2 regions of the Isachenkonia alkalipeptolytica genome follow, and region 2 is predicted to be linked to the other one. Evidence: a T-box and tRNA genes for the amino acid it is inferred to sense, from the RefSeq annotation. Region 2 holds a T-box; the other holds one or more tRNA genes.
What was found. A T-box is a leader RNA that pairs with one kind of tRNA and senses whether it is charged. The one in region 2 lies ahead of thrS (threonine--tRNA ligase), so its partner is inferred to be a tRNA-Thr.
Positions count from the first base shown of each region.

Region 1: it has a tRNA-Thr gene. The T-box ahead of thrS (threonine--tRNA ligase) is inferred to sense a tRNA for this amino acid. The anticodon was not compared.

Region 1 is NZ_SUMG01000003.1:107,942-127,511, forward strand. It holds gene ISALK_RS03995 (GNAT family N-acetyltransferase) at 1-1,129, shown strand, start outside; gene ISALK_RS04000 (YbjQ family protein) at 1,325-1,645, shown strand; gene ISALK_RS04005 (GNAT family N-acetyltransferase) at 1,809-2,327, shown strand; gene ISALK_RS04010 (ABC-ATPase domain-containing protein) at 2,314-4,017, shown strand; gene hutG (formimidoylglutamase) at 4,065-5,084, shown strand; gene ISALK_RS04020 (transporter associated domain-containing protein) at 5,259-5,924, shown strand; tRNA gene ISALK_RS04025 (tRNA-Thr) at 6,006-6,080, shown strand; gene ISALK_RS04030 (diguanylate cyclase domain-containing protein) at 6,314-7,567, shown strand; gene ISALK_RS04035 (HD domain-containing protein) at 7,711-9,564, shown strand; gene ISALK_RS04040 (winged helix-turn-helix domain-containing protein) at 9,730-12,474, shown strand; gene ISALK_RS04045 (ABC transporter permease) at 12,505-14,103, opposite strand; gene ISALK_RS04050 (ABC transporter ATP-binding protein) at 14,100-14,990, opposite strand; gene ISALK_RS04055 (sensor histidine kinase) at 15,168-16,664, opposite strand; gene ISALK_RS04060 (response regulator transcription factor) at 16,657-17,340, opposite strand; gene ISALK_RS04065 (DUF4342 domain-containing protein) at 17,318-17,935, opposite strand; gene ISALK_RS04070 (ABC transporter ATP-binding protein) at 18,265-19,212, shown strand; gene ISALK_RS04075 (ABC transporter permease) at 19,225-19,570, shown strand, end outside.
Region 2 is NZ_SUMG01000027.1:462-11,928, forward strand. It holds gene thrS (threonine--tRNA ligase) at 1-1,615, opposite strand, end outside; T-box leader at 1,661-1,863, opposite strand; gene ISALK_RS13500 (DUF445 domain-containing protein) at 2,004-2,606, opposite strand; gene hslO (Hsp33 family molecular chaperone HslO) at 2,626-3,525, opposite strand; gene ISALK_RS13510 (cold-shock protein) at 3,639-3,851, opposite strand; gene ISALK_RS13515 (class I SAM-dependent DNA methyltransferase) at 3,941-4,690, opposite strand; gene ISALK_RS13520 (type II CAAX endopeptidase family protein) at 4,713-5,723, opposite strand; gene hpt (hypoxanthine phosphoribosyltransferase) at 5,720-6,259, opposite strand; gene ISALK_RS13530 (CD0519/CD1768 family membrane protein) at 6,443-7,684, shown strand; gene ISALK_RS15430 (hypothetical protein) at 7,681-7,812, opposite strand; gene ISALK_RS13535 (polysaccharide deacetylase family protein) at 7,949-9,079, opposite strand; gene ISALK_RS13540 (DUF4364 family protein) at 9,380-9,910, shown strand; gene ISALK_RS13545 (valine--tRNA ligase) at 9,965-11,467, opposite strand, start outside.

The sequences.
Region 1 (19,570 bases), on a different contig from region 2:
CCGGACGGCCATTGAATTTTTAGAGCGTAAGTCTACGAATCTCAGTGGAAAGATCACCATGGAATCCGAGCGGGGAGTCCTTGGACCCCTGGAAAAAAACTACCGGGAGGAAGAAGGCCTTTCGGAGGATGTTTGGGAAGTTGATCTTCAAAGCGCCGTAGAAAAGCCTTTGGCCGGAGAAAAGCCCCTGGGGGGCAAAGGCTCCATGGACACCCTCAGAATTACGGCGGATTTGAAAAAAACCCGGCGGGTGTATCACCGGCAAGTATTTTTAACGGGGGAGACCTCGATAAAAAAGGTTGCGGAGGCCTCTAAACTTGAAAAAGAAAACCTCCGTAGCAATCAGGTCACTTCTGGGGGAACACGCTATCACGTAAGCAACGGTCTGCTCGGTTTTTCTGCGGATCCGGATTTCAGCAATGGGCTGTGTTCCTTGACCGTCAACGGTAAAGAGGTCCTGGACAGCAGTTACCCGGAATACGTTTCAAAATTCCCGTGGAATCCCTGGGCCGGCGGGGCCTACGCTGTACCGGAGCATTATGAATTGGAAACCATGCTGCAACAAAAGCGCCGGGGAGAATTCATGGTAAAGACGGATAATAGAGGAAACAGCTGGGAAGGCCTTAAGGTGATCACGGAAATCCAAGGCATAGACCGTTATAAGGGATTGGAAATTCATCAATACTACCTAACCCTGCCGGAGATTCCCGTGGTATGTAATTTTTTTGAAATTCACCAGAAAACCGGGAGATATGTAGAGGAGCTGGTTTTGGAAAACTTCTTCTTTTTCCGGATGGACGAAAATCTGGGCAACACCTATTTCGCCGAGGGAAAAGAAACCGGAAGGAAAGTGGAGTATAAAGCGGGGGAATACATGGTGGTTCACAATGCCCTGGAAAAGATATTGGAGGCGGGAAGTCGAACAGCACCGCAAAAGGCCTTGGTCTATGGGCCCAAGGCGAAGAATGTGGTGGGCTTTGCTAATAAAGAGATGTTGGTGATCTCCACCCACCATCAATACGCCGGGGAACATCAAAGCTGTAAGACCTTGGATCCGGTATTTCTGATCTTTTCTGAAGATCCGGTGGAAATCAAGGGCCTGGAGGATTTAAACCGGATTCGTTTTTAACGGGGAACAAAGGAAAAAAAGGCCGGCGGATGAAGGTTGAAAACCCTCCGCAGGTAAGAAATAGCCGCCGAAGCTAGTATTTCCAAAAAGGTGAAAAGACTGTAAAAAGACTGTAAAAAGACTGTAAAAAGACTGTAAAAAGACTGTAAAAAGGCTGTAAAAAGAATTCAAAATAAGAAAAGGACGGTGGAAAAAATGATTGTAACCAACACGGATTTAGTACCGAATAAGGAAATTGTAGAGGTTTTAAACATTGTCAAGGGCAACACCATTCGAGCCAAGCATTTGGGTAAGGACATTATGTCCAGTTTTAAGCATTTGGTCGGAGGAGAACTGAATCAGTATACCGAGATGATTGATGAAGCCCGGGATGTGGCCTATGATAAGATGGTGATGGAAGCCAAAGAGATGGGAGCCGACGCCATTGTATCCGTTCGGTTTTCCACCTCCGCCATCGCCCAGGGAGCCGCAGAAGTACTTTGTTACGGCACGGCGGTAAAACTGGTGGATAAGTAACAACCGCCAGCATCCGGCCTTCGGTTCGATTTTGAACCGGAGGTTTTTTTATGTTATCCTGAGTGTAAAACATTCTAAAGTGGGAATATAGTAAGTAGTGAGAGGAAATGAAAGCCCTAAGTAATAAATAGAGGGTTATGAAATTTAAATGGAGGGATGATGAATGAATATTATGGTCATTGAAGAAAACTGGGTACTGAAAGAAACCCGGGAACAGGACCTGGACCGGGTTCTAGAGATTGAAGGAAAAGAGGAGAATCTGGCCTACGTCTACAACTGGTCTCGAAGCCAGCACTTGGATACCATGAACAACCGGGACCAAAAGCATTTATGTTTATGGGATCCCACGGAGGAGCGGATCATGGGATATATGATTCTTGCAGGCATGCAGTCTCCCCATGAATCTTTGGAGCTGATGCGGATCACCATTGATGAAAAGGGCGAGGGCTATGGAAAAGAGGCCATCCGGTGGGTGAAGAATTTCTGTTTCGACACCTTAGGCTATCATCGGTTATGGCTTGACGTCTTTACGAACAACCATAAAGCCATCAGCATCTATCGGCAGCTGGGCTTTACCGAGGAAGGCATCCTTCGGGACTGTAAGAAGTACGGGGACAGCTATCGGTCCATGATGCTATTTTCAATACTGGAAGGAGAATACAAAGAACATGCGAACAGCTAAGGAACTGGAAAACACATTACAACGAATTGACGGAAAGGGCTACAAGGCCTATAAGGACCTTCAGGGAAGCTATGCCCTGGAGGGCTTTCACCTGGCCATCGATTATGTCCAGGGAGACCCCTTCGCCTCCCCCTCAAGAATTCGGGGAATTGTCCCGATGAAGGAGGCGGCCTTTCCCAAGGAAAGCTTCGACACCCCCTGGAAAAAACAGGCCTTGAAAGACTATTTGACCCGGGAATTTGATCGAACCTTACAAAAAGAATATACCGGTGCCAAGGGCACGGGAAAAAGCGGAATGATCAGCATTGACGCCCCGGGCCAGGAAATCCTGGACAGAACCTCCTTTTATATTGACTCGGAAAAGGTGGAAGTGCGCCTGGAAGTGGGCCTTCCCGCTGCGGGTAGAAAGGTTCTCGGCCGGGTATGTAAGAAAATGCTGTTGGAGACCCTGCCCCCCTTTATCAAGAAGAACCTGTACTACGAAAACTTAGACCAACCGGCCCTCTGGAGGCATATCCGTCTTCGGGAGGATCAGGAAGCCCTGTGGAACATCATGAAGGAAAAGGGCTGGATCGCCTTTGTAAAAAACGGCAGTATTTTACCCAGGGAAAGCGGCATTTCCCAAAAACCCTTGAAAAAAGCGGCGATCCCTTTTCAGAGCCCGGATTCCATGGAAGTCCGGGTTACCCTGCCCTACGCCGGGGAGATTAGCGGTATGGCCTTAAAACAGGGGGTAAACCTGATTGTAGGCGGAGGCTATCACGGAAAGTCCACGTTGCTCCAGGCCATTGAGCTGGGGGTGTATTCCCATATTCAAGGAGACGGCCGGGAGTTTGTATTATCGGACCCCGAGGCGATGAAAATTCGTGCCGAGGACGGCCGGGGCGTGGAGAAGGTGAACATCTCCCCCTTTATCAATAATCTGCCCCATAAAACCGACACCAAGGCCTTTTCCACGGACAACGGCAGCGGATCCACCTCCCAGGCCACCAACATCATTGAAGCCTTAGAAGGAGGGGCCAGCACTCTCCTCATTGACGAGGACACCTCCGCCACCAACTTTATGATCCGGGATGACCGGATGAAACGCCTGGTCCACAAAGACAAGGAACCCATCTCCCCCTTTATCGATAAAGTGAGGAGTCTGTACCGGGACCAAGGGGTATCTACGGTGCTGGTCATCGGCGGTTCCGGAGATTACTTCGACGCCGCGGATCAAGTAATCATGATGGATGAATACATTCCCCGGGACGTTACCCAAGAGGCGAAAACCATTGCCGAGGAATATCCCCGGTCCGTAAAGGAGGACGGAAAAGCGTTTCCCAAATTAGAGGGAAGGGTTCCCCTTAAGGCTTCCTTCCCCAAGGACCGTAAAGGGATCAAACTGAAAACACGAGGCACCAAAACCCTGCAGTACAATCGCCTGAATGTGGAGCTCTACGGATTGGAACAGCTGATCAGCCACAGTCAGACCAACAGCATCGGCGAGGTGTTTAAGTTTTTGATCAATAAAAAAGTGGACGAGAAGAAGGATCTGAACACTTTGCTAGAGGAGACCTATCAAATCATCGACAAAGAAGGTCTCGAGGGCATTGCCACCTTTAAGGGACATCCCGGAAATTTAGCCAGGCCCAGAAAGCTGGAAGTGCTGGGAGCTTTGAACCGTTACCGGAATTTAAAAATAAAATAATCGGGGCGATCCTGAAGCCTTATGGAAAAGAAGGAGGAGAAAAAATCATGAATCCTAAATATTATCAACCCATGGACACCAATAACTGGCAGGGAAGAATCGACAGCCGGGAAAACTTTGAAGCCTTTCGTTGGCATCAATGGATCCGGGCCCTGGATCTTCGAAACACGGAGTTAACCCCTTTTACCGGCACCGCCTTTGCTTTTTTGGGATTTCAAAGCGATGAGGGGATTCGAAGAAACAAAGGACGCCTGGGAGCAAGGAAGGGTCCCGAAAGCATTCGAAGACAGCTGTCCAACCTGCCCTGCTATTTTAAAAAGGAGGTACAGCTCTTGGACGCCGGCGATGTGGTATGCGTCGACGGGGACCTGGAAAAAAGTCAGCAGGTCCTGGCTCAGGCGGTGGAACGTCTCCTCACCTTAAACCTGTTTCCCATTGTCCTCGGGGGTGGTCATGAAGTGGCCTTCGGTCATTATATGGGGATTGAACGCTACTTTCGAACCATCGGAAAAAAGAATCCCGGAATATTTAATATCGATGCCCATTTTGATATCCGTCCCTATCCCGAAGGGGGAAGTTCCGGTTCCATGTTTCGACAAATCGCCGACTATTGTAAAGAGACGGATCAGGAATTTCCCTACTTTGTGGCGGGGATCCAAAAGCAAAGCAACACCATCGATCTCTTTAAAAAGGCCGAGGAGTTAAACATCCGCCACATCCTGGGCAAGGATCTGATCGAGAGCAAGCAGGAAAAGACGAAACAACAAATCGATGACTTTATTCGGGAACAAAACCATATTTACCTTACCCTGTGCGCCGACGCTTTTTCCACCGCCTTTGCCCCGGGGGTCAGTGCCGCTCAGCCCCTGGGTGTGGACCCGGAAATTGCGATCAAAATCATCAAACAGCTGATCCGGTCGAAAAAAGTGATCAGCTTTGACATTGGAGAAGTCTCTCCCCGCTATGACTCTGACGACATTACCGCAAGCCTGGCAAAAACCCTGATTTTCACCGTGGTGAATATGCACTGTTTAAACGAGGATCTGCTAATCGATATCGATGTATAAGCGTAAGGGCCCTTTACACAAGGGCCCTTTAAAATCGCTGAAATAGTGGATGTATTCTGAATAAATCAACCTTTCCTTTCGTATGGTATTTCTAAGGGAACTATGTTAGAATTCAAAGTGATGGAAACCGCAATTATATTATTAATTACGAATATTTAAGAAAGAAGGGACGAAATGGACAAGTTTAGACATTTGTTGGTCAGAGGTGCAAATCATGTGGAGATCATTTTAGCGTTTTTGCTCACCATCGGTATGATTGTGGGGCTATTTACTGTGGTTCGCTACATCGTCACGATTCCTACATTGGATATGAATAATACCTATGATTTTGTACAGCAGTTTTTAAGTATGGCCTTATTATTAGTTATCGGCATTGAGCTGGTATTGATGCTCCTATCCCACTCCTCCGTGGCGGTATTGGATTTGATTTTGTTTGCCACGGCGCGAAAGATGCTGGTTTACAGTGACACCATGATCGATATTTTACTGGCCACCGCAGCCATTGCCATTGTTTTTGCCATCAAAAAATATCTGGTCAGCTCGAAGTACATGCTCCGGGATGGAAAAATTTTATCCGCAGCATCGCCGATTAAAAACATCAACTTTGATATTGATACCAATATTCCCGAGAACAAAGCGAATACCATCGGCGGTCTTTTATGCCGGCTGTCCGAGGATGAGTGCAAGCCCATCGAACCCGGTGCGGAGTTTACCATCGGAGATATTAAGCTGAAGATCGTGACCATGAAGGACGGTTTGATTGAGGACGTAGAGATCCAGGAAATCAGCAATCAGAAGAAAAAAAACACGAAGGCACTCTACGGACATAAAGCTCAATAAAAAAGTTATCTAAAAAAATAAAGAAAAACGGTTTACAAGCATCGGTTTCTGTTGTATAATAAATTTTGTTGTCAGCAACGGGCTGATGTGGCTCAGAGGTAGAGCACCTCCTTGGTAAGGAGGAGGTCGGCGGTTCGATTCCGCTCATCAGCTCCATTAATTAAAATTCAACGCAGGGCATTTAAGTTACTGTTATACTTGGATGTCTTGCTTTTTCTTTGCCCTAAAATAAATGTGAAAATTCTGTTTATTACCCCTCGCCGCCGGGTATTTTATGAATAGTAAAAGTGTATAAGAATCTGTGAAAGACAAAAACTTAGGGGACCTAAACAGCAAGGTTTTCTAAGTTTTTCATCTGTAAACACGAAAAATCCCCGGGAGGTGATGATATGAAGGAACGTTTACTGGTTGTGGAGGATGATGCGATCAATCGCGATTTACTGAAACATATATTACAATCCTGGGGATATGAGATACTGATCGCGGTCTGTGGTCGGGAAGCCCTGGAAATTGCCGGAAAAAGCCGGCCGAACTTGATTCTTCTAGACATTCGGTTGCCGGATATCAGCGGATTTGATGTTTTTCGGCAGTTAAAGTCCCAAAGAGAAACCCGACACATTCCCGTAATCTTTACAACGGCAGTGACGGAAAGGAAAAGTCGAATCGAGGGATTATCCCTGGGCGCCGCGGACTTTATTTCCAAACCCTTTTACAAAGAGGAGATCCTACTGCGTATCAAAAACCAGCTGAAGCTCAAGGCCGCAGAAAAAGAGTTGAAAGATACCATCGAAAGTCAACGGCTGTTGCTGGATCATATCGAACCGATGGTATGGTATATGAAAGATCCCGTGACCCTGGAGAAAGTGAACCGAAGTTTTGCGGATTTTTTCCAGCGAAGCAAAGAAGTCTTTGAACATACCTCCCTGGAGAAATTTTTGTCCCCGGAAGAACTGGCCGAGTGCAAAGAAAAAAATAAAAAGGTCTTTGACGGGAAAGTCAAAGCCCGGCATCGGCACATATACACCGACGGATTCGGTGAAAAGCGGCTGTTAGCCGTTACTAAAGTCCCGAAGGTCAATGACCGGGGAGAGGTGGAGTTTCTTATCTGCTCGGCGGAGGACATTACGGAGCGGAACCGAAAAGAGGAGCGCATCCGGTATCTTACCTTTCATGATCCCTTGACGGGCCTCTATAATCGAACCTACTATGAAGAAGAGTTGAATCGATTGGATGTAAAAAGGAACCTTCCCTTTAGTATGATCTCCTGTGATGTGAACGGTCTTAAACACGTAAATGATGAACGGGGTCATCAAACCGGGGATCGGCTGTTAGTGGAGGTGGCCAATATTTTACGGGAGGCTACCCGAGAGGTGGATATTGTGGCCCGCTGGGGGGGAGATGAGTTTGTAATTCTCCTGCCGAATACCACAAAGGAGGATGTCGTCCAAATTCGGGCTCGGATCGAAACCCTGATGAAGGACAGAGCCGTAGATTCCATCCCCGTGAGCATTGCCCTGGGCGTTGCTACAAAAGAAAGAGAAGAGGAGCGGATCGAAGATATCTTTAAAATCGCCGAGGACCGGATGTATGAGAATAAAGAGGATACCAGGGATCAACGGCCCGATATTCATTGTAATTGTTGATAAGAAGAGGTTCTGCAAATTAAGAACCTTCTTTTTATGCCCGGATTAAAAAACTGTCGAAACCTGTCGAATTGATTTTTTTGTGGTATACTTATTATGTGATGGATCAATCTTTTGTCCTGTACATAGAAAGGAAGAAGTATATGAAACAACAAATATTAGTAGTGGATGATAATAAAATCAATGTGAAACTGCTAGAGAACATGCTGAGTCCCGAGGGCCCGGCAATTGTAACGGCTTTTTCCGGAAAAGAAGCCCTGGAAATGGCAAAAACGGAGTTGCCGGATGTCATTCTACTAGATATTATGATGCCGGATATCGACGGTTATGAAGTCCTTCGACGGTTAAAATCCAAGGAGGGAACCAAGGATATTCCCGTGATAATCATCACCGCCCTGTCCTCGAAGGAAGACCGGATCAAAGGCCTGAAGCTGGGAGCCACGGATTTTATCTTAAAGCCCTTTTCCAAAGAAGAGGTTGTACTCCGGGTAAAAAACTGTCTCAGCCTGCTTGAAACCCAGAAAGCCTTAAGGCGAACCCTGGACAGTCAAACCTTACTGCTGGACCATATCGATCCCATGGTATGGTATTTGGAGGATGAGAAAACCCTGGGAAAAATCAACCAAAGTTTCGCCACTTTTTTTTATCGGACCAAGGAAGAAGTGGAGAACACCTCCCTGGAAGTTCTTTTATCCAAAGAGGAGTACCAAATGGTGATCGACAGTAACACCAGGGTATTTCAATCCACCTGCAAAACCCGGGAAAACCACGAAATTACCAACGGTTTCGGGGATAAAAGAATGCTTGGGGTAACAAAAACTCCGAAGATAAGTGCTAGCGGAGGGGTGGAATACGTGATCTGCTCCGCCGAGGACATCACCGAGCAAAATAAAAAGGCGAAGAAAATGAAACACCTGACCTTCCACGACGCCTTAACCAACCTTTACAACCGGGCCTATTACGAGGAGGAGCTGAAGCGTCTCGATGTGAAGCGAAACCTTCCCTTAAGCGTGATCACCCTTGACGTGAACGGCCTAAAGCTGGCCAACGATATTTTCGGGCACCACACCGGGGACCAACTGTTGTTGGCGGCGGCCACGGTGCTTCGGGAGGCCACCCGGGAAGATGACATCATCGCCCGGTGGGGCGGGGACGAGTTTGTGGCCCTGCTGCCGGCGACCACAAAAGAGGACGCCCAAGGCATCGCCCGGCGGATCGCGGAGCTGACAGAAAAGCATAGCGTGGGACTGATTCCCTTAAGCCTTGCCACCGGCGTGGCCACAAAGGAACGTTCTATACAGGAAGCCCAAGACATCTTTAAGCGGGCCGAGGACCGGATGTATCGGAACAAAACCCACGTCAAGGATGATGAGGACAATCTGATGCTGCAGCGCTTTTTATTGAAGTTCTACGGCATTGAATACAAAGACATGCAGCACAGCCCGGAACTGTTAGAAGCCGGGAAGTTACTGGGGGAAGCCCTGGAACTGGATCAGCCGGAACAAAAGCGCCTGGAGCTGCTGATTAAGTATCATGACATTGGAAAAATCGCCCTGCCCGGAGAGGTGCTGAATAAAAACAAAGAACTGACGGAAGCAGAATGGGAGCAATACAAAAACCATGTGGAGGTCGGATACCGGATTGCCAACTCTTTTAAGGGCATCGGATCCATTGCGGAAGAAATCCTTCATCACCATGAACACTTTGACGGCAAGGGTTTTCCGGGAAAACTTCAGGGAAAGGAAATTCCCTACCTTGCAAGGGTCCTGGGGGTCCTGGATTTTTACGACGGTCTTCGGTGCAGAATCTACTATCCCTTAGAGAAGGACCGCTACTTTAAGGAAGGGCTTTCCTCTGAAAGGGCCGCCGCAGAGTTGCAACAACGAAGTGGCACCCATTTTGACCCGACAATTGTCCGAGTGTTTCTAGAGCAGGTGGTGCCGGAGTTGAAAGGATCATTGAAAAATCGGGGATTATCCGAAAGAGTAATGCAGTAACATTTATCCGCTGAAAAAGGGCAGCCCTTTTTCGGCGGATTTTTAGGTTGCGGCAGTAGGTATGTTTTTGAAGGGGCAGCAATAATGTTTTTGAGTGAACCCAATTATTTGTGGTATGATAAAATAAATGACAAAATATTCACTTAATATAAAGGAGGAAGCCCCATGGACCGTAAAACCATGATTTTGGAACGGAAAATTGCACCGCCGCCGATGCCTTCCAACATCATTTCGAGAACCGGACTCTTAAGGGAATTCAATGAGAAGATAGGTAGCGCGGCCCCTTATCCTCAAATTATTTTAATCACTTCCCCCGCAGGATATGGAAAGACCACCTTCGCCGGACAGTGGATCGCCGCCGGAAAAGAGCCCGGGGTGTGGTTCAACATCGACGAAAACGACAATGATCTTCACCGGTTTTTTACCTATGTAATCCACGCCCTAAGAAAAGAGCATCCCGACCTCGGCAAAGGAAGTCTGGATATGCTCAGCCGCTATAATGCCTTAGCAGAGGGGAGCCTCACCATCGAAGGAATCCTCACCCCCCTGATGAATGAGCTCTACGACTTACAAGAGCCTCTTTACCTCCTGTTGGATCATTACCACCATATTACGGATCCCGGCATCCATAAAGCCATGTATTTTTTCCTCGAAAATCTTCCGGAAAATGTTACCCCTGTAATCCTCAGTCGAAAAGAGCCTCCCTGGCCTCTTCATCAGTGGCGATCCAAAGGAGGGCTTTTGGAAATTACCGAAGACGGCCTCGCCTTTTCCTTAGAGGAGACAAAAACCTATCTGAGAGAAAAAGCAGGGCTTTTAATAGCCTCGGAAGATATTAACGCCCTGCAGGAAAAAACCGAAGGATGGGTTACGGCCCTGCAGCTGATTACGGGATCTTTTGGACAGTCCCCGGATATTGGGGAACTCATCCGGGCCCTCTCGGGAGATCATCAGCAAATTCTACGTTACCTTACCGAGGAGGCCCTGAATCGTCAGCCGGAGAAAATCCGGGAATTTTTGTTGGATACCGGGGGACTTTCCCGTTTTTCCCCGGAATTCTGCAACGTCCTGCTAGGCAGGGAGGACAGTGAAGAAATTATTCGGTTCCTTCTAAAGGGAAACCTTTTTATCGTAGCCCTGGACACCGGGGGAAAATGGTTTCGCTACCACTCCTTGTTTCAGGAAATTCTTACCCGTCACCAAAGCCGGGAGCAGCGAATGCCCACGAGGGAATTATACCGAAGGGCGGGAAAATGGTTTGAAGAGGAAGGGGACCCGGCGGAAGCCATTCGAGCCTACTTAAAGGGAAAAGACTACTCAGAAGTAGGGGAGATTCTGGACTATAAGATTGATCATCTTTGGGAGACGGAAGGCTTTAAACAGATCCTGCAATGGATGGAGCAGCTGCCGGAGGAAGTGCGGAATCAGTCTCTTCGCCTTACCGTGTACTCCGGCTATATGTATCTGTTAATCGGGAACCTTGAGGCGACCATGAAGTGTTTTGCCACCGCAGAAAAAATTGACGACCCGAGTGACATGGAAGCCTTGGGAATTCTTGAAACCCTTCGAACCACCTTTCATCTTGTTAACGGCAGCATGGAAGAAGGGTTCCAAAGTGCCCGAAAAGCCCTTCAAGTCCTTCCGGACAGTTCCTACTTTTGGAAAATATCCGCATCCATCGTCTATGGAGATGTAAAAACCTTCAGCGGCGATCTGATCGGTGCCTATGAAGTCTTCCAAGACGCCTATCGCCTAAGCCGACGGGCAGGCAATGCTCTTAGCACCGTTTCTGCGGCCATGAATATCCTGAAAGTTCTCTGGATGAGAGGAGAGCTTCATGAAGCGAGACGCTTTGCGGAAGAAACTTTGAAAATCGCCAAAGAGGAAGGCTATGCCAACCTCCCGAGGATGGGAGTGGTATGGGTGTTTTTAGGGGAGCTTCTCCGGGAGAAGGGAGATTTTGAAGAAGGGGAACGGTGTGCTAACCGCGGCCTTTCCCTGTGTGAACCGGAAAAAATGCTCTACGGGATGTGCTGTATTTTTAGAAGCGCCCTCAGTCTTTCACGGAAGGATTATGATGCAGGGCTGGAATATTTGGGACGGTTGGAGGAGATGAACCGGGAGACAGTGCTTCCGGTACTGATTATTCATTTGATGAATTCCTGGAAAAGCCGGCTCCTGATGGAGAAGGGAGAGATCGACCGGGCCCGTGAGCTGATGAATGAAGTGGACAGGGATGATCTGACTACCATTTTCTTTCCCTGCAGTCCACCGGTTATGAATGCCCGGCTTCTGCTGATGGAACAGAAAACGGAGCAGGGCCGGGAGGCTGTTCAGTTCTTGGAAAATCTCCCCCAGTTTGATGTATCCAGAAGACTGATGATCGAGCTACTATTGATGAAAGCCCATTTAGAGGAACTGTCCCGAGAACCTGAAAAAGCTGAGACCCTCGTAGTTAAGGCCCTGAAAGTCGGGAAAGGGTATGGGTTTTATCAGATATTCCCTGATGAAGGAGGGCCGATAAAAACGGTATTTGAACGGCTCCTTACCCGTGAAAGCACCGGAGCCGATGCAAGTTATCCCGTCTTAAAAGAGGATACCGGTCTTTTGCAGTACCTTCAAAGAATTGCTGAGGCCATGGGAATCGTTCCTTCCCGTGAAAAAAGCCCTGAAAGTTTAAGCCCCGACGCTTCCCATCCCCCCTATGAGGAACTGGTGGAGGGGCTGACCGATCGGGAACTGGAAATTTTACGAAGCATCAGCCGGGGACTTTCCAATGTGGAGATCTCCAACACCATGCATCTTTCCATCCATACGGTAAAATGGCATAATAAAAACATTTTCGGAAAGCTCGGTGTGAACAACCGCACCCAGGCAGTGGCCCGGGGGCGGGAGCTCAAGCTGATTTAGAGTTTCTTTATTACGCTTTACGCCGTTCATCTAGGGCAAATCCAGGGGCCGTGTACGAATTCGAAGGGTCCCCAGAATCAAGGTTACCACCCCGAGGACCGCAAAGATCCAGTATCCTATTCCCTCCAGATCCTCAAAGAGATAAGGAACGTGGGTAAAGGGGGAGAGGTTCTGCAGAAACTGGGGCAGATCCATGGCGGGACCGAAAAAGGGTCCGAAGCCGAGACCGATAATAAGCATAGCCCAGGGAACTGCAGGAAACAGTTTGTGGGAAAGGGAATAGGCAAAGAGGGAGATTCCCGTAACCGCCAGAAAAGCGGGAAACAACAGCATGGATGTCTCCAAAAGCATGCCAACGGTAAAGGTCTCCTGAGGTGCCGCTAGTCCCGTGGCCAAACCAATGGCCAGAAGTATTAAAAAGCTTCCCAGAATTGTCATCAATAAATGACCTCCAAGCCAGGTTCTTCGGGAAACCGAGGCGGACAGTACGGATTCCACACCGCCGCTGCTTTCTTCTCCCGCAAGGATCAGTAAGGCCTGAATGACGTAGATCACCATTAAGCTTCCTAATATACTGATGATGCTAAGCAGCATCATTTCCTCGGAGAAAAGGGCCTCCGCCTGCTCCAAAGCGCCCAGGGCCTCGGAAAACTCATCGCTGATGGCTCCGAAAAGGGCACCCAGGGAAAGGGAGATGATAATCCAGATGAGCATCAACTTTCGATGGAGTCTCCAGGCAAGTCCCAGAGGAGACCGCAGGAAAGGCGATGCCTCGGTCCGGCCTTTCTTCGACGGAAGGATTCCCGCGCCCAGATCCCTTCGCTGAAGCAGGAGATAGGGGATGGGAAGGAGCACAAGGATGGCCGCCGCATAGAGTAAGAGAAAAATCCACTGATTATCATGGAACGCATGGATCTGCTGATACCATCCATAGGGAGACAAATAGGTGTACCACTGACTCTCCACGGTCAGGGTATCGGGATGGAACTCTCCTAAGGCATTAGCCGTACCGGAGATCAGAAAGGTCACGGCCATAATCATTCCGGCAAGTCCCGAAGCTCCCCGGGAGGTGCCGGCCAGCTGTGCAGTAATGGCTCCCACTAGGGCAAATAACATTCCGAAGAGCCCGAAGCTGATTGCCGCAAGCAGGGAGCCCTCTGTGGGAAGTCCGGACCCCCGAAAGATTCCAAAGGTGATCAAAGTCAACAAGAGGTTCAGGATTGCCATGAATACCAGTACCGAGGTCACGGTGCTGTAGCGTCCCACCGCGGTGGAGCCGAGAAGCTCCAGTCGTCCCAGCTCTTCACTTTGACGGGTATGACGAATGGCGGTCAAAAACCCGAAGAGGCCGAAAAAGGTGATGATCGTGGTGGAGACCCTAAGCATGGTAAACCCTCCCAGACTTACTCCCGAGGCCGGGGCCAGAAATATCCTGGTTGCGGGACTGCTGGATTGGGCTATGGTCATAGTAACAATGTCCTCCGTGGTGGGCAGTAAATTTCGAAACATCATCGTGAACAGCAGGATCATGCCGCCGACCCCAACAAGCCAGATCAATGCACGGATCCGATCCCGTTTTATGGCAAATTTCAATAATTGGAAAGTGTTGAAGGTGTTTTCGTTTTTCATGAAACTTCCTCCTCCCGGTAATGATCGATGAAGATATCCTCCAGTTTCGGCGGATGAGATTTGACGGATGCGATGGTATATCGGCTGAGCACCCTAAACAGATCATTGATGTGGTGCTGTTCCACTTCGAAATCCAGCTGATTGTCGGTTTCTTTCAGATTGTGGACATAAATCAGGTTTTTCAGCGTATCCTTTATATTCTCGGCCACGATGGTAAAGTGGGTCCGCTTTAAGTGTTCCATCTCATGAATCTCCCCGGTTTCCACAATGGTGCCTTCCTTGATGATGGCGATCTTGTTGCAGAGGCGTTCCACCTCCGCTAAAATATGGCTGGAAAGCAGGATGGTTTTTCCCTGCTGGTGCAGCTCCCGGACACACTCCTGAAACACCCTTTCCATCAGAGGATCCAGTCCCGAGGTGGGCTCATCAAAGATGTACAGATCCACATCCGAAGACAGTGCGGAGATCAAGGCTACTTTTTGCCGGTTTCCTTTGGAGTAGGTCTTGAATTTCTTTCCCGGATCCAGCTGGAACCGCTCGATCAGTTCTGTTCGCTTACTTTTGTTCATGGAACCCCGAAGGTCTCCCAAAAGATCGATGATTTCTCCGCCGGTAAAGTTGGACCACAACTGCACATCTCCCGGTACATAGGCCAGGTTCTTATGAATCTCCACATTTTTCTCCCAGGCGTCCTTCCCGAAGACCTCCACGGTGCCCTCATGCTTTTTCAACAGTCCCAGTAAAATTCGAATCGTCGTGGTCTTTCCCGCGCCGTTGGGTCCGATAAAGCCCATAATATCCCCCTGATTTACCGTAAGGTTTAAGTTGTCCAGGGCTTTAAAAGAACCGTAATACTTGGTTAAATTTTCAATGTTGATCATTTTCATGGTGATCCCTCCTTGATTATTTGTCTTTATCATATCAGGAGAAAGGAGGGGTTGGCCCCACCCTAAAGTGGGGTTTTAGAAAAAAAGACAAAAAAAATTTGCAAAAATATTTTGTTCCCGGGGATACTATACTTGAATATGAAAAAAGCCCGGTTCAGGGCTTTTTTCATTGAAAATTTACTCGAAAGATTTATCATTAAGGCTTGCCTCGGGAAGTTCGATGGTAATTCGGGTGCCGATCCCTTCCCGGCTTAAAACTTCCAGGTTGCCCTGATGCTTTTCAATGATCCATTTGGCGATGGAAAGACCCAGTCCCGCCCCGCTGGCGGTCCCTCCCCGGGCACTTTCCGAGCGGTAAAACCGGTCAAAGATACGGGGCACCACTTCGGGCTGCATACCTTCTCCCTGATCCTGCACCTGAATATAGGCCTTTTGGTCGTTGTAATAAATCCGTAGTAGAATTTCATCCCCCTCCGGGGTATATTTGATACTGTTGTCCACTAAAATCCGGATTGCCTGTTTGATTAATTGCGGATCCCCTTTAAGATATACATTGTCCACAGCATTAATTTGAAAGGGATGCTTCGAATCAATGAGCTTGGCTTCCCGAATCACCATGGTTCCCACCTCGGAAAGGTTCATCACTTCCGGCTGCAGCGGCAGGTTCTCGCTGTCCCCCCGTGCTAAAAAGAGCAGTTGTTCCACCAGGTTTTGCATGTTTTCCGTCTCGCTTTTTATGGCATGGATGGATTCGTCCAGGGTTTTCGGATCGTTTTTTCCCCAGCGGTCCAGCAGGTTGGCATAGCCCTGGATTACCGCAATGGGGGTTCGGAGTTCGTGGGAGGCATCGGAGACAAAGCGCACCTGCGCCTCATAGGACTGATTGATCCGATGGAGCATCTCATTAATGGCTCCCGCCAAGTCCTTTAATTCATTCTGGGTCTGCTCCAGGGGAATGCCTTTTCCCATCTTTGTTGTATCAAACCCGCTGATCACCCGGGCCAGATCCTCAAGGTCCTTCTGATCCGTGATTCTTCCGTCGGAGTCCAATCCCGCCCGCAGTTTGTTTGTGGTTTCCGCCAGTTGCGACAGGGGTCTGAGTACCCTTCGAATGGAATTTCGATTGTTTTTCAGACTGACTAATAGATAGAGGAATTCCAAAATAATCAGTACAATGAGGATGAAAAAGAAAACATGAAAATCCCGCTCCAGGGTATAGGTAACGTGATGAAAACCTCCCTCAACCGGGATACTGATATCATAGCGGGCTCTTTCCAATCGACTGAACAACGCTTCCCCTGAAGGGTCCTGGGCTAAACTGAAACTTCGAATGCTGTCATCCAAGGGAAAAGGAAGCCAATGCAGAATAGTGCTGAAAAATACGTTTCCGTCCGGTTCCGTATCCGAGAAGCGAAGGTGATAGGAACCGATAAAGATTTCTGTATCCTCTGTAAGGGAAAGCTCCTGACCATAACGGGTAAGAAGATCCTCAGCGCTCTGCTCGGCTCGCCAGAGGGTGGTGGAAAAGTAAAGAATGGAGATAAAAAAGTTCATAAGAAAAAAGGCCGCAATCAAAATGCCTGCCATTTTCAGGTTCAGTTTAAGTACTAAGGAGGAACGGATCTTATCAGGGATTACGGGATCCTTTGGGGTAGTTGCTGTATTTTTACTCATCTTTAATCACATATCCCACTCCCCTTACGGTGTGAATTATTTTAATCCCAAAGGGTTCTTCGATTTTCCCCCTGAGATAGCGGACATAAACGTCCACGGCATTGGTTTCTCCCTGAAAATCATATCCCCAGATGCTCTCTACAATCCTTTCCCGCTCCATAACGATGTTTTTATTTTTCATCAGGTATTCCAACAAATCAAACTCTTTTTTGGTAAGATCCACCGCCGCAGAATCCACCCTAACACTCCGCTTTTGAGAATCCATGGTGAGGGGACCGATTTTCAATATGTGGGAGGACGGGGCTTCTTCCTTCCCATTATGGGCTCGTAAATGCACCCGGATTCGGGCTAAGAGCTCTTCAATGGCAAAGGGTTTGGTAATATAGTCGTTGGAGCCTCCGTCAAGGCCCATGACCTTATCCATAACCGAATCTCGGGCCGTAAGAAGGATGACGGGAACCCGGGAAAACTGACGGATTCTTCGAAGGACTTCAATGCCGTTGATTCCCGGCAGCATAATATCCAGCAGAATTAAATTGAAGGGCTGAACCTTCAAAAGCTCCAGCCCGTCCCGTCCATTGGTCACCTTTGTAACCTTATAGCCTTCATAGGTGAGTTCCAGCTCCACAAAGCGTGCAATTTTTTCTTCATCCTCAATGATCAGTATGCTCTCCATTTTTCTCATCATCCTTTTTTCGAAAATCCTTGGCGGTATCCTTCGCGGTTTGGGTTACGGAATCTACGGCTCTAAGGGTGGCATCGGAAACCTTATCCACGGTTTCATTAACTTTGGTCTTTTCAAAATCCGCTCCTTGAAAGCGGTAACGGTAGCCTAAAACAAGGCCGAGAATAGATACGGGGATAACGACCCAAAAGGCGAAGAACAGTAAAAGCACCAACAGGGTAATGGGGATCATCATAATGCTTTCCCCGTCCTTTTCAACCCGAAGGCTGTTGACGTTTCCTTTATGGAGCATTTTACCCGCCCATCGGAAAAAATCTCCTAAGACTTCTCCGAAAGAGATGCGGTCCGCCTTATCCTTAGATTGTTCCCCTTGGCTTTCTTTTTTCATTTCCTCAGGCGTTACCTCCGGCTCTTCCGCCGAGCGGTAATACCCGCCTTCCTTGGGAGGCTCCATCCGGTTTTCCCTCTCAAGAATAATCACGGCCTCTAAAATATCCCCATTGGCCCTCTCCAACACTTCCTTTGCTTCTTCATAGGTGATGTCTGCATGTTCTTTCAGTTTTTTTACCTGCTCTAAATTTGTCATGATGATAACCTCCTTTTATTATTAAATTCATCATAACAAGAAAAGATTTGAGGGCCATTGAGGTTACATTAAAATCAGATTAAAAAATCCTTAAAGTTTTTCAAGATCATGAGTCTTTCTTCTTATTTTACTACAGGGAGGGGACTGCGTCCAGAAATACCATGGGAATCAAGGCTGGGCTCCATTTTTCTGTGTTTTTTTTAGAATTCCAAGAGGAATATCAAAACAAACAGCGAATACGTACTATATCGATAAAAAACGATGCTTCAATCCTAGCGGAAATGGTATATACAATATAGGATGAACAACAATCACAGGGAGGAAAAACCATGGAAAAGACAGTAAAGGACAGTGAGAATAACAGCACCAGGGAAGACATCATTGAAGTGAAAAATCTTAGAAAAACCTATAAAAACGTAAAGGCCGTGGACGGGATTGACTTAAAGGTGAAAAAACAGGAGATCCTGGCCATCCTCGGGCCCAACGGGGCGGGAAAGACCACCACGGTGGAAATGCTGGAGGGCCTTCGAAAACCCACCGGGGGAGAGATTTACTATTTCGGTGAACACGTGAAAGTGGTGGATGAAAAGATTAAAGAACGCATCGGGGTCCAGCTGCAAAAGAGCACGTTTTTTAAGAATCTGAAGGTAAAAGAGATCATTACCGCCTTCGGCGGCCTCTACGAAAAGCGGCTGCCCACGGAGATGCTGATCAAGAAGTTCAGTCTGGACGAGAAGAAAAACGATTATATGAAAAACCTTTCCGGAGGCCAGGTGCAGCGGGTGGCCCTGGCCTGTGCCGTGGTCAACGACCCGGATATCGTATTTTTGGATGAGCCCACCACGGGACTGGATCCCCAGGCAAGAAGAAACCTGTGGGATGAGATCAAAGCCTTAAAGGAAGAGGGAAAAACCGTGGTACTGACCACCCACTACATGGAGGAGGCCGAGGCCCTGGCGGACTACGTCTACATCATCGACCACGGCAATATCATCGCCAAGGGCACCGTGGAGGAGCTGATCAACAGCCTGGAGAAATCCTCGGTGGTGGCCTTTGAAATGGATCAGAAGGACTTTGATCCGAAAACCCTGTTTAAAGAAGAGGTAAAATCCGTGAACGGTCGCTATGAGGTCCGAACCAACGACGTGGAAAAATCCCTGGCAAAACTCTTTCAGTACACCCGGGATCACCAGGCACATATTGCCAACATGCGGATTCGAAAGCCCAATTTAGAGGACGTATTTCTAAGTCTTACGGGTAGAAAACTACGGGAATAGGAGGGAGTGGAGATGAAACTGAAAAGCTTAACCATTGCCATGCTGAAAGACCAGTTTCGGGACTTTGAAACCGTGTTTTGGACCATTCTCTTTCCCACGGGGATGCTGGTGCTCTTTATCAGCATTTTCGGCCAGGTTTTCGGAGACGGCGGGGTGGAGGCCCGGGTAAACTACGGGGTCCATTACCAGGAGCCCACCTACGGCATCACCGACGGGGTGGTCCGGGGAATCTTTCACGAAATGGAGACCACGGACCAGGGGGACTTTTCCTTTCGGGAGGTAAGGGACCTTAAAGAGGGACAGGACCTTATCCAAGAGGGAGCGATCGATCTTGTAATCAGCTTTCCCGAGGGCTTCT
Region 2 (11,467 bases):
GAGCTAACCAAGTAGGAAACTTCCCAGCGAATTCTTCAATTAAAATCGCAATGAATCGTTCAATACTACCGAATACCACTCGGTGAATCATAATGGGTCGATGTTTTTCCCCATCTTGTCCAATATAGTTCAAATCAAAGCGCTGCGGCATTTGAAAATCCAGTTGAATGGTTCCACATTGCCAAGTTCTCTGCAAGCAGTCTTCAAGATGGAAGTCGATTTTCGGACCATAGAAAGCTCCGTCCCCTTCATTAACCTTGTAATCAATACCTTTAGCTTCTAAGGCTTCTCTCAGGGAACCAATTGCCATATTCCAATCTTCGTCAGAACCCATGGATTTTTCCGGTCTTGTAGAAAGTTCCACATGATACTTAAAGCCGAATAAACGATAGACATGATCCACTAATTCAATAACCCCGATCAGCTCATCCTTGATTTGGTTCGGCAAAGCGAATATGTGCGCATCATCTTGAGTGAAATATCGCACCCGCATTAAACCATGCAATGCACCTGAGAGCTCGTGTCTATGAACCTCACCAAGTTCTCCCATTCGAATGGGTAAATCGCGATAGCTATGAATCGTACGGTTATAGGTAAGGACTGCTCCGGGGCAATTCATGGGTTTTACAGAAAAATTCTGTTCATCAATCTCTGTAAAATACATGTTTTCTTTATAGTGATCCCAGTGACCGGATTGCTTCCAAAGGTTTTCATTCAAAATAATCGGTGTTTTAATTTCTTCGTAGCCTCTTAGCCGATGCTCTTCTCTCCAAAAGCTCTCCAGTTCATTTTTAACAATCATGCCTTTGGGATGAAAGAAAGGAAATCCCGGTCCCTCTTCCCGAAGACTGAATAGATCCATTTCTTTTCCGATTTTTCGGTGATCTCTTTTTTTCGCCTCTTCTAGACGTTCAAGATAAGCTTCCAAATCCTTCTTCTTTTCAAAGGAAGTTCCATAAATCCGTTGAAGCATTTTATTATTCTCATCACCCCGCCAGTAGGCACCAGCCACACTGAGAAGCTTAATGGCCTTTACTTTTCCTGTGTTAGGTAAGTGAGGACCGGCACAAAGATCTGAAAACTCCCCTTGTTTATAAAAGGAAATCTCCGCGCCCTCTTCCAGGCCTTCAATTAACTCGACTTTATAATCTTCTCCCTGCTCTTTAACATACTCTATGGCTTTTTCCTTAGGTAGCGTGAAGCGTTCAACCTCTAATTTTTCCTTCACGATTTTTTTCATTTCTTTTTCGATTTTCTCCAGATCTTCAGGAGTAATTTTATGTTCCACATCAATATCATAATAAAATCCGTGGTCAATCGCCGGTCCGATGGCCAGTTTTGCCTCGGGAAAGATCCTTTTAATAGCCTGAGCTAATACATGGGAACTTGTATGCCAAAAAAATTCTTTTCCTTCTTCATCATCGAACTTTAAGAAAACCAGTTCACCGTCTTCAGGAATTTCACTTTTTAGATCTAATAATTCTCCGTTTAATTTGCCACCTACAATATTTCTAGCAAGACCTTCACTAATATCCTTGGCCACATCAATTACTCTCGTTCCTTTATCCAGAACTTTTTCGGTACCATCTTTTAGCCTTATTTTTATACTTTCCATTTTTCATCCTCCTTTAAATGATTATTCAAAAAAACCTCGCCCTAATAATAGGACGAGGTTTTACCCGCGGTTCCACCTAAATAGATTTTACAATCCACTTAATAGCTGTAACGAAGCCATCGTCTTTTCATTTGAAAAAGAAACTCCAGGGTGGTATTCAGTAAGGGATGTATAAAACACTTCCAGCACAAGGTGTTTATTCTCTAGATACATTACCAGTACTTACTCTTCCCCTTCAGCGTTAATTCTTATCATCTTGTTATATTAATTAATAATTATAAAACTTTTACAAGTATTTGTCAATAGAAATTATTTATTCCCAACCCCTATTATACTATGTTCACTATACAATATATTCGCTATTTCTTACATATACCGATCCTATTCTTTACAGAAGTAATACCAGAGAGCCTTGTATCAGTCCGATGATAAATCCTAAAACTCCTCCTAGTATTTCGATATGTTTCAACTCTTTTTTTGCGACTTCCTGAACAATGGTTTCCAGTTTATAAATTGGAAAACGATTGATCTTATCTTCGATCAAAGTAGCCAGTTGAAAATTCTGATTGGTATTACGGCTCATATTGTCAATAAGCTCCAGAATCATGTTTTCCCCTTCTTCTTCCACTAAATCATCGATGTAGGTATGAATTTTTTCCTTCATTCCTCTGGGAAGAAAAGTTGGCATTTTTTTTGAAGCAATAATTCGCAGTTTCGTTTTTATAATATCCATAACATTTCCATCCCGTTGTTTTTCCAGGACTTCGTCTATAATTTCTTCGATGGATATGAAATCATTTTCGATGGTTCTTCCGATGATTTTGGCAATTTCTTTCTTTCTTTTCGGTATCAGTCCCTGTACCTCTACATTTATGATCGGAATCCGATAAGATCTTAGGGGCCGAAACAATAATTTAACTGCTAGTCGGTTTGTACCCCAACCTATAAAAGATCCAACTATGGCTAGTGTTAAAAGGTAAATTACGTTCATGCCCTTTGCTCCTTTTTAATCACAGTTTTTCATCAGTACTGGTAGCCTCTTTCATAAGTGATTCTAACTCTTTTTGACTGAATTGATATTTTTCATTACAAAAGTGACATTGTAATTCAGCTCCATGATCTTCCTCTATTAAAGTCATGATTTCTTCTTTCCCCAGACTTATTAAAGCTTTTTCAAAACGACCACGATTACAGTCACAGAAATAGTCCACTTCATATTCTTCTAATACTTTAGGATTTAATCCCTCTAACAATTGATTCATGATCTCTTTTTCGTCTCGACTATTCTCAATAAGCTTAGATATGGACCCCGCCTCTTTTACCCGCTCTTCCAGAATATAGGCCACATTTTCATCGGTATCAGGGAGTATTTGTAAAATAAAGCCCCCTGCACTTTTGATGGTGTAATCTTTTTCAATGGTTACACCTAAACCAACCGCTGAAGGTTGCTGCTCAGAGTACATAAAATAAGCGGCTAAATCTTCACCGATTTCGCCATTAACTAAAGGATAGTTACCAATGTATGGGTTTTTAAGACCTAGGTCTTTTATTACGGTGATTTCACCGTCTTTACCTACAGCGGCACCAACATTCAGCTTACCCGGGGTTTTGGACTCCACCATGACTTGAGGGTTCGTAACGTATCCTTTCACATTTCCCGAGGCATCACTGGTTGCGATGATGGTTCCGATGGGCCCTTGCCCATTGATTCTAGTTGTTATTTTATCCCGCTCTCCCTTTAACATTACTCCTAGAATACTTGTTGCCGTTAATACTCGACCTAGGGCAGCGGTTGCCACTGGTGAAGTTTGATGGATCTCCTTTGCTTTTTCAACAAAGTTTGTAGTGTTGGCTATAAATATTCTAACTTGACCGTCAAAGGCGGTCCCTCTTAATATTTTACTTTTCACTTGATTTCCTCCTAATTACCACAGTTCATCTATTCGCTACATCTAAAAAGACAGATTGGTATTCCAATCTGTCTTAATTCATGGCATTATAAGCTTTCTAAAGTAAGTTTCAATTATTCTTCGCTATCAGCCTTAACAACATTGGTTGCTTGAGGGCCCTTATCTCCTTCGACAATTTCAAATTCTACTGTTTGTCCTTCTTCTAAGGTTTTAAAGCCTTCCATTTCGATGGCTGAAAAATGTACAAAAACATCATCTCCATCTTCTCTTGTGATAAAACCGTACCCTTTTTCTGCATTAAACCATTTCACTGTTCCTTTTTCCATGATAATATACCTCCTAAATAAATACTATTATAATGATTATAAATCACAGTTTAAATTATACTATAAGCTAACATCCTCTGTCAACGGTCTTAGCCGAGTTTTTGACATACAAAAAAAATTCGTTGGCTGTTTTCCCTCGGAGGTGAATCCCTTAATTCATGATACATATCCACCGTTGAAAAACCAGTTTTTTTCAATAAAGAATCAAGGACCTCTCGGTGATAAGCCTTTTGGACATGGAATTCTTTATGTTTTTCATAAAGACCCTCCTTGCTTAATTGAAAAAAGGTAAGGTCCATTTCAACCGTTTCTTCTTCTTCACAAAAATAGTTTTCCCACAAGTAAATAATATCTCCTAAATCTTCCCCATAAGTATTTTCGCCAAGGATATATTTCAACTTATAAAAGGTGCTTATATCAAAGATAAATACACCTCTTTCTTTAAGTAATGAGTATACTTTTTGAAAAAAAACCTTCAAATCCTCTGGGTCAAGAATATAGTTTATACCGTCACAGAGGCATAAAATCGTATCAAAATCTTCATCTATTTCCAAATTCAGCATATCCTGCTGATAAAACTTAAGATGTAAATTCGACTCCATGGCTTTTTGCTGTGCTTGACTCAACATTTCTATAGAGCGATCCATCGCAGTGATTTCATATCCTTTTTTTGCCAAGGGAATTGTAACATTCCCGGTTCCGCAGGCCAGCTCCAGTAGTTTATTCCTTTTAGTTGAATTGTTTTTTTTAATACACTTTTCTATAAAGGAAGCCCATTCCTTATAATCAACTTCCTTCATCAATTGATCATAAATTTTTGCTAAATATCCATATTCCATGAAAGGCCCTCTTTTCTTATATCTAAAATAATGTACTTCCCGCAACTACTTGGTAAAGTTGAGCTCCTGTCATAACTACAAAAATAATAAAAATCGGTATAATTGGCCAGAATTCTTTTAACTGGTAACTCTCTTCCTTCCCATTGTCTTGTTCTGAATGTTCATCTTGGTAAACGAAAGTAACCTCTTGTTTACTAGGGGTTAAAGGTTCTTGATGACGATAGACTTTACGAAGGTACTTTAATATAATTAGGGCTCCAAAGCCAGTTCCCAGCGCAATAAAACCAAAAAGACCAATGGCCATAAGAATTTCCACGGTACTAATCATTTCGGCCCCTGGTATTTCCCCCGCCTCTGCTAATATATCCTGGGAATATTCTTGCATATGATTTACTAAAAAGCCTAAGGTTACAGCGAAAGCGTTATTTGCAATATGGCCGATGATCCCTGCCCATAGAGAATTGGTTAGAACCACTAAATAACCAAATAGAATACCGAAAAATATCGTCGCCCCCAGATTGTAGATATTAAAGTGAAAAACACCAAAAAGCAAGGCAGAAAAAAAAATAGCAAATTTATAACCCACTTTTTCAAAACTTCTCATTATAAACCCTCGAAATAAAACCTCTTCACAAAGTCCGGCGCTAAAAGCAATAATCAATAAATATAACACATACTGTTGGGAAGTTTCGGCCGTCGGAACTTGAGGAATATCAATCGAACCGAAAAGACTAAGGATCAACATAATAAGAGTATTCATCACTACCGCAATAGGATAAGACAAAAGAGTAATCAGAATTATTAAAAGAGTTGTTTTAACGGATATTTTATGAAGCCTGAGTAATTGACTTATAGGTTTTTTTTTAACCCATAGGTAGAGAACCGGAGGCATTCCGATAATTAAATATTGGGTGAGAATCAGTTGTGCTTCAATTGATGTATTTACATAAGCTAGAACTATGCTCACACCAATAAATAAAACACCTGTGATAAGATACATCATACTGCCTTCGTAGACTCTTAGGTTCTTCATTGTTTTCGTTCTCTTTCCGTAACTGCAAATACATAGGGAATATTTCGGTAATAATCTCCGAAGTTGAGTCCATAGCCTACAACAAATTTGTCTGGAATGGTAAATCCAATATAGTCCGGTTTAAGATCCACCTTGCGTCGATCCGGTTTGTCTAGAAGCACACAACACTTTACACTATTAGGATTTTTACTTTGCAAATGATCCATCACACTTTTCATGGTTAAACCTGAATCAGCAATATCATCAGTGACTAACACATCATACCCTGTAAGATCCTCCTGGACGTCTGCTACTATGTTTACTTTGCCGCTGCTTTCCTGTCCGTGACCATAACTGGATGTTGTCATAAAGTTCACCTTTACCGGTATATCTAAAGTTCGCACGAGGTCTGCAGTGAAAATAAAACTTCCCTTTAGCAAAGAAACTACATATAGTTTTTTATTTTTGTAATCCCGAGAAATCGTCTCTCCAAGAACCTCCAGTCGTTCCTTTATTGCTTTTTCTGAGCATAGTACTTCCCATTCTTTTTTTTCTATATCCATTGAAACTCCTCCTTTTTCCATATATATATTGCTACTATTTTATAATGAAAGGATATTTTTTGTCAAATCCATTTTTTTGTATTGCTAAAGCCTTCCTTCGATAGTAAAATACTCTTAGTGCATTATGGCTGAATAATCAAATTTAAAGGGGGAATTATTTTGCAACAGTTTAATAAAATAGCCGAACTAAATAGCCGCTCCGAGAACCAGAAAAGTCCCGATGAAGATCCATCTAAAATTTCTTTGGAAACCTATGTTTTTTTATTCTTTATGTTCGCTTTTTTCTTTTATCTTTCCCGAGTCATGGGTCTTGGGACTATGTTTAATGTGTTTATGAATACTGCCCATGAGCTACTATTAAATACGGTTTTCTTTATCATGGCTGTGGCTGTACTAGCAGGAGCATTATCTGCACTTTTATCGGAGTTTGGTGTTGTGGAACTAATCAACAAGTTGATTTCCCCCATTATGAAACCCCTCTTTGGTATGCCTGGTGCCGCATCTATTGGGGGAATCACTACCTATTTATCAGATAACCCCGCAATTATTTCTTTAGCTAAGGATAAAAAATTTATTAAATATTTTTATAACTATCAAATACCGGCCTTATGTAATTTGGGGACAGCCTTTGGGATGGGCCTGATTTTAACCGCCTATATGATCAGTCTTGGTTCGGAATTTATCGCTCCCGCCTTGATCGGAAATCTTGGAGCGTTAATTGGTTCCATTGTCAGTGTAAGAATTATGCTTCATTTCACAAGAGAATACTATGGAGTTGACCGTCAAGGAATTGAACGGACCTCTCGCGACCACAACTTCGAAGAGAGCATTGCCAGCACGGAACCCATTGACTTTATTCCGGAAAATTCACCTAAAACTGAAAATTACTTTGAGCGTGTGTTAAACTCGATTTTAGAAGGTGGTAAAAATGGAGTGGAAATGGGCCTTGGTATTATTCCAGGAGTACTAATTATCTGTACGATTATAATGATTTTAACCTTTGGTCCCAGTGAAGTTGTGGATGGTGTTGCCATCTATCATGGCGTAGCCTTTGAAGGAGTGGAGTTATTACCGCGACTAGGAGGATATATATACCCTGTATTGCAACCACTTTTCGGATTTGAGAACCCCGAAGCAATAGCCTTTCCCATCACTGCACTAGGAGCGGTGGGCGCCGCTATGGGGCTTGTGAAAAACTTTTTAGACAGTAACCTGATTTCACCAAACGATATCGCGGTTTTCACAGCCATGGGGATGTGTTGGAGCGGATACTTAAGCACCCACGTTGGAATGATGGATGTCTTAAACCTCCGCAACTTAGCAAACAAAGCCATCATCAGTCATACCATCGGTGGTTTGATCGCCGGGATCTCTGCAAATTATTTATTTAAATTCTATATATTGGCCTTTGGCGGTTAGTCATTTTTTCTGATGTAATATAAAATATCCTTGATCTCCCGTAACAATACAATGATTTTGTTCAAGGAATACTGTATACTAACTAGTATTACAATAACTATAAAAACTACCGGGACATATAACTCCATAATCTCCCTCCTTCATATAATTAAACCAATGAGAATCAATACATGGTCAAAGTATTAACTAAGCGCTTAAGATTAGAAAGAAACATATCAAGGATATGTTTCTTTTCTGTTTTATAAACATTTTTTATTAAACAATCTATTCTTCCGGATCGTAAGACCGCAGTTCTTTTTTTTCCCAATAGCTATGATCTATTCTATCTTCAAAGGTACTTGGGTAGCTTATCGTTTCTTTCGATCCGTCGCTTACATAGGGGGTTCGAGCTCCGGATTCAAAATGCCCTAACCAGTCATAGATCCCTACCCCATCCACATCCATTTCGCTGGCCCGTACTCTGCGGATTTTTAACGGATTAAAATTTTCATGAAAAGGAGATAAATAAGGGTCCCAGCCGACTTCTAAAACGGCAATGTTTTCATAAGCAATCCCGTCGTATTCTCCTTGGTGAAGATAATCCATTAACTCTTCATCCTTAGGTCTTGATCCGAAGGGAAGGGCCAAAGTATTCATTTCATAGTCCGGCAAGTACTCTAATACCATATTGTTTAAACGTCCCAATTCATATTGTAGTTTCTCAGCGGATAAATTATTAAAATTTGCATGGGTGTAACTATGGTTTCCGATATCCATTCCCTGATCTACGATGTAGTTTAATTTATACTCTACCAATCCCTCCTGCTCGAAAGGAGTGCCTCCATTAATAAAAAACGTTGCTTCCAAAGGAAAATCTGGATGTTCTTCATGAAAATCAGTTAGAATACCTACGGCAGAGTCCGAGTCAATTTCCCATTCTCCATCGCTATTCTCAATCATATTGAAGTTGTTCTGCCTCCCATCGTCAAAAGTAAGCACAACCGGTTTATACCCAGGATCAATTTCGATATTACCTGTTGCATAGTCCTCTAAACTAACGGGACGAAATCCTCGATCGTACAGCTCCTGTAAATCTCGACGGAAATTATCCGGGGTACGTACCCATGTGTCCTCTGGCTCATCAATATGATGATACATCAGCACCATAACTTCCCCTAGTTCATTGGCCTTGACTAAAGCCGGGTCTACTGATTCTTCCATTTTTTCATCTTCACTTTTTTCCTCGGTAAGTTCATCGGCTTCCTCTTCCTTTGATTCTTCCTCTTGGTCAAGAGTTTCTTCTTCTTGAGATTGGTCTAGAACATTTCCTTCTTCTTCAGCACTTTCATCGCAAGCAATAATAGCTACGGCGATTAAGAGCATAATTCCCATAAGTACGACTTGTTTTTTATTCATTATCGCATTGCACCCCTTTTGAAGTTGTTCATAATTTGTTTTACTAAATGCCTTTCTGTTTGTGGTTGTTCCTTTCCTTTGTTTTCCATTACCCTTACATCCAAATCTTTCTAAGCCAACTCTCTTGCATAGACAAAGAATATAGTTAGAAAACTTTAACTATTAGAATAAGCTGTGCTTTTGTAATAATATAACTTATACCCTATGAAAACGCAACTAAAAGTATTCCGATAAATCCCTTTTAAAAAAGCAGAAAATCGATTAAGATAGTATAGAAAGAAAAAATAATGAGGTGATAGAATGTTTCATAATGGTGAAAACCAAGCAGAAAATAAATTGCTATTACTCTACTTGTTATCGGAAGTTGATGGTGAAGCCTACCAGAGACAAGTAGTTGATTTAATTCTTGATCATGCGGTTATGGATTATTTCATGGTACAACAGTTGATTTCAGAATTAAAGAAATCAGAACTTATAGAAGAAAAGTCCCCTCGGGAAGAAAGCAAAAAACTTGTCCTAACCCCGGAGGGGAAAAATACCTTAGCCTATTTTAAGAACCGAATACCAAAAAATAAGCTTCAGAATTTTAAACAATTAATTCAAGATAGAAAGCAAGCTTTACAAGAAAACATTAAGGTCTCATCCAAAATACAAAAACTTCAGGATGGCTCTTATCTAGTAAAATTGGGAGTTGTTAAGAATGGTGTGGAAGAACTTTTCTTGAAACTTCATGTTTCAAACCTCCAAAAATCGGAAAGGATAGTAGACCGCTGGAATAAAAATCATTATTGGGTTTCTGAAGAATTATACTCCCTATTACTCGATAATTAAGTCAGGGCTTTTGCCCTGACTTTTCTAATAAATCATGATCGGTGAAGGGTAGTGTTATGAGCGACGTTGAAGCTGATTCAGACGGTCTTCTATGGTTTTTAACATCTTACGGTATTTTTCCACTTTTTCTTTCTCTTCTTCCACAAGACTTTCCGGAGCCTTCTTAATAAATCCTTGATTTTGAAGCTTCCCTTCCGCCCTTTTTACTTCTTTTTGATATTTCTTTTTCTCTTCTCCCAAGCGTTTCAATTCTTTTTCAATATCTAAAAGATCTTCTAAAGGGATGAATAGATCTATCCCTTCCACTACTGCAGAAACAGCATCTTTGGGTACTGAATCAGGATCCTTAAGAATTTCCATTTCCGATACGCCGGCTAAGGACTTAAAGTAGGACAAATGACGGTTTGCGATTTCTTTTTTACTCTTATCCTCGGTATGAATCATTAATTTAGCTTTTCTTGATGGTGCCACATTCATATCACTACGGATGTTTCGAAGATTTTTGATAATCTCCATCACAAGGGCCACTTCTCCTTCTTCCTTTGGAAAATGAGCTTTTTCATTGTATTCCGGCCAAGGTGCCACAATCACACTGGAATAATCTTCTTTGATATTTTGCCAAATTTCTTCCGTGATAAAAGGCATATAGGGATGGAGGATTTTTAGGATATTCTCTAAAATATGGTTTAACGTATATTGAGCGGCCCTTTTCTCTTTAGGCTCTTCTCCATACAATCGTGTTTTGGAAAACTCAATATACCAATCACAATATTCATTCCATACAAAATCATAAATTTTTTGTAGGGCAATACCCAGTTCAAATCGATCCATATTTTCTGTAACATCTCTTGTTACTTGGTTGAATCGAGAAATGATCCAGTAATCTGTGGTATTCAAGTGATTTTTCACATCGTTAAAGTTTACTGGAGAGTCTTCGCTATTCATTAATACAAAGCGAGTAGCATTCCATAATTTGTTAGCAAAATTCCTGCTGGATTCCAGTCGTTCAAGGTGGAAGCGCATATCATTCCCCGGGGTATTGCCGGTAATCAACGTAAAGCGCAGGGCATCGGCTCCAAATTCCTCAATGGCTTCTATAGGGTCTATACCATTGCCTAAGGATTTGCTCATCTTTCGACCTTCAGCATCCCGAACCAGTCCGTGAACAAGCACATGCTTAAAGGGGATTTCATCCATAAATTCCAAACCGGAAAAGGCCATTCGTACGACCCAGAAAAAGATAATGTCATATCCTGTCACCAATACGTCCGTAGGATAGAACTTATTTAGTTCCATGGTTTCTTCAGGCCACCCTAAAGTGGAAAAAGGCCAAAGTGCAGAACTGAACCAAGTATCAAGAACATCTTCATCCTGTACTATATCCTTGGATTCACATTTTGCACACTGCGTCGGTGCTTTCTTTGAAACCATAATCTCATCACATTTCGTACAGTAGTAGGCCGGTATACGATGTCCCCACCAAAGTTGACGGGAAATGCACCAGTCCCGAATATTTTCCAACCAACTTAAATACGTTTTCGAAAATCGGTCGGGTAC